2 regions of the Rhizobium sp. BR 317 genome follow, and region 1 is predicted to be linked to the other one. Evidence: predicted binding sites of a transcription regulator. Region 1 holds the regulator's gene; the other holds the start of a gene.
The links. Region 1 encodes LexA, which represses DNA repair genes until DNA is damaged. Its sites were predicted from a motif close to TGTTCNNNNTGTGTTCNG; they were not measured.
Positions count from the first base shown of each region.

Region 2: a site for LexA is predicted at 1,948-1,965, ahead of QD357_RS04245 (ribonuclease T2 family protein). Genes of this name have one in related genera too.

Region 1 covers NZ_JARWLB010000001.1:276,418-280,616, forward strand. The annotation lists gene QD357_RS01315 (mechanosensitive ion channel family protein) at 1-1,295, shown strand, start outside; gene QD357_RS01320 (DUF2721 domain-containing protein) at 1,341-1,892, shown strand; gene lexA (transcriptional repressor LexA) at 2,283-3,005, shown strand; gene QD357_RS01330 (ComEC/Rec2 family competence protein) at 2,986-4,199, opposite strand, start outside.
Region 2 covers NZ_JARWLB010000002.1:343,265-347,463, reverse strand. The annotation lists gene QD357_RS04260 (CaiB/BaiF CoA transferase family protein) at 1-610, opposite strand, end outside; partial or broken gene QD357_RS04255 (EamA/RhaT family transporter) at 713-860, opposite strand; gene QD357_RS04250 (alpha/beta fold hydrolase) at 880-1,812, opposite strand; gene QD357_RS04245 (ribonuclease T2 family protein) at 1,981-2,730, shown strand; gene ettA (energy-dependent translational throttle protein EttA) at 2,857-4,199, shown strand, end outside.

The DNA of each region.
Region 1 (4,199 bases):
TTTCCCACGGCTTCTCCATTCTCCTGTTGCTAATCGTATTTGAAGCCGTGTGGCGACGGCCGGGCGATGCGACAGCCTCCAGGCAGCTAGCGCTTGTGAATACCCTCTATTCAGTCTACGCGATCGGCCTCTGGCTTCTTTGGGTGACAAACTTCCTCGGTCTTTTCTGGCTTGGGGTCTATGCCGTTATTCTTCCGGGATTGCTGTCCGCCGTCGGACGAACGGCAGAGGCATTCGCAAAAGGACGGTGGCCGAGCGACAACAAGAACAGTGCGCGCATGGTGTTGGCAGTCCGTGGTGCGCGGGCACTCGTCATCGCAGCCGCGGTCGGCTGGATCACAGTCATCTGGCACTATGATCCCAACATCCTCGCACGAGAAAATCCGGCAATCGACGCAGCCGTTCGCGGCGCACTGAAGAGCGTCGTCATCCTGATTTTGGCCGATCTCTGCTGGCAGTTGTCGAAAGCATTCATTGACGAGAGATTGAGCGTTGCCGATAGCGACGCATCCTCGCCGTCGGCGGAAGCCGCGCGCGCGGGCCGCCTTCGCACCCTGCTGCCGATCTTCCGCAACGCGCTTGCAGCCATCGTCATCGCGGCCGCCGTCCTCACGGTATTGTCGGAAATGGGCGTGCAGATCGGGCCGCTGATTGCGGGAGCCGGCATATTCGGCGTGGCGATAGGCTTCGGCTCGCAAACGCTCGTCAAGGATATCGTCAGCGGCATTTTCTACCTCATGGACGATGCCTTCCGCGTTGGCGAATACATTCAGAGCGGCAGCTACAAGGGAACTGTGGAATCCTTCAGCCTGCGTTCCGTCAGGCTTCGACATCATCGCGGTCCGGTGTTCACGGTTCCCTTCGGCGAACTTGGCGCCGTTCAGAACATGAGCCGTGACTGGGCGATCGATAAATTCATGCTGCGGGTTCCGTTCAACACCGATGTCGCCAAGGCGAAGAAGATCGCCAAGCAAATCGGAGAGCAATTGAAGGAAGATCCGGAAATCGGCCCGCAAATCCTCGAGACCCTGAAAATGAAGGGCGTCGAGCAGATCGGCGACTTCGGTATCGAACTGAGCTTTGCCTTCACCGTCCTTCCCGGTCGGCAAACCTATATCCGGCGGCGCGCCTACACCATGATCCGCGACGCCTTCATGGAAAACGGTATCGAATTCGCTCAGCCAACCGTCCAGGTGGGCGGCGAGGAGAAATCCGACACCGCAGCCGCCGCTCTGACAATGCACAAAAAGAGAACCGCTGAACAGTTGGCACAATCGCCGGCGCCACCGACGTAAAACATTCGCGTGAGATCAGCCACGGCCTCACGCTGACGTCCTTCCTTGCCGAAGCAACACCCCGAACCTGATGCGGATGACGTCGGAAAGGAGATCGAGCGTGCTGAACGACCAGCTAACGTCTGCTGCCGCGCACGTTATTCAAATAGCGCTGACGCCGGTCTTTCTGCTGGCCTGGCCGGCACCGCCGGGTGCCTCAATGTTTTCTCGGCTAGGCTCGCCCGCGTCTCGGACCGGGTCAACAGCCTTTTCGAACGGGTGACTTCGGAGGACCCGGATGAAACGCGGCTGCTGCAGCTCTACTATCTGCGGCGGCGGACATTGGCGCTTGAGGTTGCCGTCCTGCTCGGCACGGCATCGGGCATGTGCACATGCCTTGCAACGCTCGGCCTCATGGGCGGAGCGATTCGCCAGCAATTTCGCGAGCAGCTACTGCTGTGGTTCTTCGGCCTTGCCGTCATCGCGCTCATGGGCGCTTTCGTGGCCTTTCTCTTCGAGATGATTCTGGCCGGTCGCAGTATGCTAAAGCAGATCGCCAACGACCGCACCCTGCTCGAGCATACGCACAGGAGTTCGAGTAAGAGCCCAACCTATTGAATTTCCATCCAATATTACTAGAATCGTCGCCGATCCCAGCCCCGCGAAAATTCGATCCTTCCTGTTCGATCTACAGTTTGTTCTCCTTCGTTCGGAGAGCATCGCTCTCCAAAGAGACTATTGAGCAAACAACGTGGCTTTTTATCGCTTTTGAGATGGACCGCTCCTGATCGCAGAAATCACATTTAATCGTATTCCATATACATATCAGTACCTTAGTCTGTATGCGTCGAGAAAATCCGTCAGCCCAGGACCCGTTCTGTTCCCATTTATTTGAGACACTTACAAAATATTCACCAAAATTTAAGGACTTGCGGAACACATATGGAACATATAGTGTCCGTTCTGGATTTGTTTCACGACACCTTCTCAGTCCCGAGGTTCAAAACGATGTTGACGCGCAAGCAGCAGGAACTGCTTCTCTTCATTCACGAACGCATGAAGGAGTCCGGCGTTCCGCCATCTTTCGACGAGATGAAAGATGCGCTGGACCTCGCGTCAAAATCTGGCATTCACCGTCTCATCACGGCTTTGGAAGAGCGCGGTTTCATCCGCCGTCTGCCGAACCGGGCCCGGGCGCTGGAAGTCATCAAGCTGCCGGAGGCCTATAGCCCGAGCCTGCAGCCACGCCGCGGCTTTTCGCCAAGCGTCATCGAGGGTAGCCTTGGCAAACCGCAACTTGTGCCGCCACCCGCTCCCGCCAAGCCGGTAAGTGAGGAAAACAACAGTTCGGTCTCGGTCCCCGTCATGGGCCGCATCGCCGCCGGCGTTCCGATCTCGGCCATCCAGAACAATACCCATGACATCACCGTTCCCGCCGACATGCTCGGCTCCGGCGAGCACTATGCGCTGGAGGTCAAGGGCGACTCGATGATCGATGCCGGCATCTTTGATGGCGATACCGTCATTATCCGCAACGCCACGACCGCCAATCCCGGCGACATCGTCGTCGCTCTCGTCGATGATGAAGAGGCGACATTGAAGCGCTTCCGCCGCAAGGGAGCTTCGATCGCGCTTGAGGCCGCTAACCCGGCTTACGAGACCCGTATTTTCGGGCCGGATCGTGTGAAAGTGCAAGGCAAGCTCGTCGGCCTCATTCGCCGCTATCACTGACGGGTGACACCGGTGCGATCGGCGCTCCGAAAGTACCGGTTCGCCAGTCATAGGCGCGATGAAGGCTCCATGGCCGCGTTAGATTTTCAAACGCCGCCGTTATTACCGGTTTCTCGGCGCCGAGGTTCATTTCGATGGACCCAGTCCGGCGAAGTGTTACGCCCGTAAAAAGCATAGCGCCGGAGCGGCAGCGATCAAGCCGCAGCCGTATGGGTGTGACGACGATATTGGCGGTATCGCAGGCCGGAGCGAGATAAGCAGCGTCTTCAATGGTGACAAGCATGTCGCCATTCTCCAGCATTGCCACGCACCAAGCCCCTTTCTGGCAGGCGAAACCGCCCTGCCCGGCATTGTCCAGTGCCGCATCCATCGCCTTTCGAACGGCGGTCTGTTCGTCGGAACTCAAGCGGCGATGCTTGTCCGATTTGCTGATTTTAGGGAGCTGGCTGTCGGGCGGAAGCATCGCAGGCGGTTGCTGCTCGGTGATCGCCAGGGCTCTTTGCCACTGCTCGAAGATGAAATCGGGCGGTTTCTCACGGTTGGTCGTCAACGCACCGTTTCGCAGCAAAGCGACCAGCGTACCGTCCTCGGAGATCATCAGATCGGGTTTCGGAACACCGGGGCTGAGGGCCACGACTGCGACCGAGCCAATGATCAAAAGCGCACCCGCATGCCGCAGCCATGTTTTGAGCAGGGTCATCAGCAAGAAGCCGACTATGACCGTGGGAAATAGCCAGACCGGTAGTCGGCCAAAGGGAATATTGCCGCCCCAGGCGGCGACCGTTTTGGCAACGACGATGACGGCATCGAGTCCCGCGCCGGTGATCTGCCAGAAAGGAGCATCGACGCCAAACGGCATCAGCATTGTAGCCGCCATACCAAAAGGCATGACGACAAAGGAGACGACCGGCATGGCCGCCAGATTGGCGACAAGACCATATGTCGCCAAGCGGTGAAAATGCTCTATCGAGAAGATCGCGGTCGACGCGCCGCCGATAAAGGAGGTCGACAATATGCCTCCGAAGAAGCGCGAGACGAAGAGCAGCGGACGCAGGAGCCGGAACCGGGAGAGAACGCTTTCCCGATGCGGTCGCCTCGTCCAGAGCGAATAACCGGACACCAATGCCAAGGTCGCCGCGTAGGACATCTGGAAACTTGGTCCGAGCGCCTGTGACGGTGACAGAATGAGGATGA
Region 2 (4,199 bases), on a different contig from region 1:
CGCCGGTCTTCAGCGCGTGGATCAGGGCCGCTTCTATCGCAGAGACGGCGTAGATGCCGGTGAAGATATCCGCGATCGCGACCCCTGCTTTCATCGGCTGGCCATCCGGCTCGCCGGTGATCGACATGAAGCCAGACATCCCCTGGACGATATAGTCATAACCTGCGAGGCCGGCATAGGGACCGGTCTGGCCGAAGCCGGTGATCGAACAATAAACCAGTTTGGGATTGATCTTCCTCAGGCTCTCGTAGTCGAGCCCATATTTGACCAGGCCGCCCAGCTTGAAATTCTCGATCAGCACATCGGCGGTCATGACCAGCCGCCGAACAAGGGCCTGGCCCTCTTCCGTCTTGAGATCGGCGACAACAGACCGTTTGCCGCGGTTGGCGGAGTGATAATAGGCGGCCGAAAGGTTTTCCCCATCCTTGCCCTCGACGAAAGGCGGACCCCATTGGCGCGTATCGTCGCCTCCCTCCGGGTTCTCGACCTTGATGACGTCGGCGCCGAGATCGGCCAGCATCTGCCCCGCCCAGGGGCCGGCGAGAACGCGGGCCAGCTCGATGACGCGAATGCCGGAAAGGGGCGGTTTCTTGGTCCTATGATCGGTCATGTCGGTCCAGATAGGCGGCTAGAGCGCGAAAGTGCTCTCAGATGTATCGGATACGGGCTTGGAATCAAAGCGCGCTCGCGCCAGAGAATATAAAAGCGGCGGGACCTCCGCTGGCGGAATGGTGATTGCGGCAAGCTTCGAGAAGATGTCGATGATCGGTGACAGGACGACCGACAGGAACATCATCAACAGGCCGAATGTCAGCTCCGATTGATGCAAACGGGGCAGGGGAACTGTCGGTGGCACTCATTCGAACATTCCTATGGGAATCAGGCTTTTGCGGTCACCTGTTGACACCAGTTCGCAAAATCCGAAATGGCGGCGGCTGCGCCGATTTCGTTCAGAGTCTCATGCCGCATGTCCTGATAGATAGTCGTGGTGATATGCGAGAATCCGGCTCTTTTCAAATGGTTTGACAGCCATGAAATCGCCTTTCCATTGTTCGTCGCGGGGTCATGCCCGCCGCCGATGAGATGGATCGGCATGTCGCGCCGAAGCCGATCGAGGTGGTCCTTTTGCGGTGCACGGAAGGTCAGTTCGAAAATATCCAGCCATAGCGAGACCGAGGCATCGAAGCCGCAGAGCGGGTCGGCAATGTACTTATCCACCTCTTCCGGAATACGTGACAGCCAGTCGAATTCGGTACGGCGATTGGCGACAGATTGGCCCCAGGCGCCGAAGGTCAACTTCGGCAACAGTCCACTAGGGACATCGGAACCTTTTAGCATGCGTTCCGCCTTCAGGATGACCTGGGCCGCGCGCCCGGCAAGCCCGGCATTGAAATTCGAGTTCCAAACGGTGACGGCGTCGAATTTATCGGGATGCGTCACCGCCGCGTTGAGGCTGATCAACCCACCCATGGAGTGGCCGAAGAGGATGACTGGCAGGCCGGGATGGGCGGCGGCGGCAAGCTCGCGCATCGCCAGCACATCGGCAATGACTGCATCGACGCCGTTGCGCCTTGCGAAGCGGCCGAGTGGCGCGTCGGCAGCCGTTGTCTCGCCGTGTCCGCGATGATCGTGAGCGTAGACGTGAAAGCGGTGCGCCGCCATTGCTCCAGCGAAGCGTTCATAGCGACGGGAATGTTCGGCAAGGCCGTGGCTGATGAGAAGCACGCCACGCGCGCTGCCCTCGGCCGGCACATGATGATAGGCGAGCGTCGCACTCGTCGGACTATTCAGACGCCTCTTTTCGGCAAACATGATGCGCGTTTCCTCCCCATGCGGACGAAAGGTCATAGCTACCACGATTGCAATGCGCGGCGAGTGAAGCTCACAGAAATAAATCTTCGTGGCTTTGCGATTCAGGGTTGCGTGCCGCCGATCAAACTGCTTATTTGTTCTCATATTGTTCTGTTTTGGAGGTATGAAATGAGGCCTTGGCTTCAAGGGTTTGCAGTTGCTGTTCTGACGGCGGTGGTGATGGCGACGAGTGCCGTGGCCGAGGAAAATAGCCATGGGCGGACGCGATTTATTCTGGCGGCAAGTTGGGAACCTGCGTTCTGTGCGACGAACCAAAAGAAGGCAGAATGCCGAAATCAATCATCGAATAATTTCGACGCCAAGAACTTTTCGCTCCACGGTCTCTGGCCGATGCGGCAGGAATATTGCGATGTTTCCGATGATCTGAAGCAGTCCGATCGCAGCAGCGATTGGAAAGACCTGCCGGCTGTTCAACTTTCGGCAGAAACCAAGGCATCGCTGGATAAAGTCATGCCCGGCACGCAATCCGGTCTGGAGCGGCATGAGTGGATCAAGCACGGCAGTTGCACCAAGCTCAGCGCCGATGATTATTTCGGGACTGCGGTGGGCCTAATCAACGAACTCAATGCTTCCGCCGTGCGCGATCTTTTCGCGCAGAATATCGGCAAGACGCTCAGTGCAGACGCCATCAAGGCGGCTTTCGACAAGAGCTTTGGCGCGGGTGCCAGCGATCGTGTGAAGATGAGCTGCCGCCAGGTCGGCAAGGTGCGCGTGATCTCGGAACTGACGATCGGCCTCTCGGAAGACGCCATCCAGCCATCGCCAGACGGCGAGCCGCGGCTTGAGCAACTGATCCAGAGCGCCGGCAGAACATCGTTCGGCTGCGATCAAGGCGTGGTGGACGCGGCAGGTTTCTGACATCCAGCAAGTGGCTCGACGCGGATAAATGCCCTCGGACAAGGTTTCGCCGTTGCCCGAGGGCGGGGTTTCGCCTACATAGCGGCACAATTCGCAATGTTATCCGCCCGTGGAGTAACCCAAGCTATGGCACGTCAGTTCATCTATCATATGGCCGGTCTGAATAAGGCCTATGGCGCCAAGAAGATTCTCGAAAATATTCATCTCTCTTTTTATCCCGACGCCAAGATCGGTATTCTCGGCCCGAACGGTGCCGGTAAGTCGACCGTGCTGCGCATCATGGCCGGCCTCGACAAGGAATATACCGGCGAAGCCTGGTTGGCCGAAGGCGCCACCATCGGCTACCTGGCGCAGGAGCCTCAGCTCGATCCCAACAAGACGGTGTTCGAAAACGTCATGGAAGGCGTTGCCAAGAAAACCGAAATCCTCAATCGCTACAACGAATTGATGATGAACTATTCCGACGAGACGGCGGACGAGGGCGCCAGGCTCCAGGACATCATCGACAGCCAGAATCTCTGGGATCTGGAAAGCCAGGTCGAGATGGCGATGGAAGCATTGTGCTGCCCGCCGCGCGATGCCGAAGTCACCAGCCTTTCCGGCGGTGAGCGCCGCCGTATCGCGCTTTGCCGCCTGCTTCTCTCGCAGCCGGACCTGCTGCTGCTCGACGAACCGACCAACCATCTCGACGCCGAGACCATCGCCTGGCTGGAAAAGCACCTGCGCGACTATCCGGGTGCCGTGATGATGATCACCCACGACCGCTACTTCCTCGACAATGTTACCGGCTGGATTCTCGAACTCGACCGCGGCCGTGGCATTCCTTACGAAGGCAACTACTCCGCCTATCTGCAGGCCAAGGCCAAGCGCATGCTGCAGGAAGCCCGCGAAGAAGCCGGCCGCCAGAAGGCGATCAGCCGCGAACAGGAATGGATTGCCTCCAGCCCCAAGGCCCGTCAGGCCAAGTCCAAGGCGCGTATCAACGCTTACGAACAACTGGTCGATGCTGCTGAAAATCAGCGTCCCGGTGATGCGCAGATCATCATTCCGGTCAGCGAGCGTCTTGGCCAGGTGGTGATCGAGATGGAGGGCATCACCAAGGGCTTCGAAGGCCGCACGCTGGTCAACGATCTGTCGATCAAGCTGCCGCCGGGCGGCATCGTCGGCATCATCGGCCCGAACGGCGCCGGCAAGACCACCCTGTTCAAGATGATCACCGGGCGGGAAAAGCCGGATTCCGGCTCGATCCGCATCGGCGAGACGGTGCATCTCAGCTATGTCGACCAGAGCCGCGACGCGCTTGACGGCAACAAGACCGTATGGGAGGAAATCTCCGGCGGCGCCGAAATCATCAAGCTCGGCAAGTTCGACATGAACTCGCGCGCCTATTGCGGCGCCTTCAACTTCAAGGGCGGCGACCAGCAGCAGAAGGTCGGCAATCTCTCCGGCGGTCAGCGCAACCGCGTTCA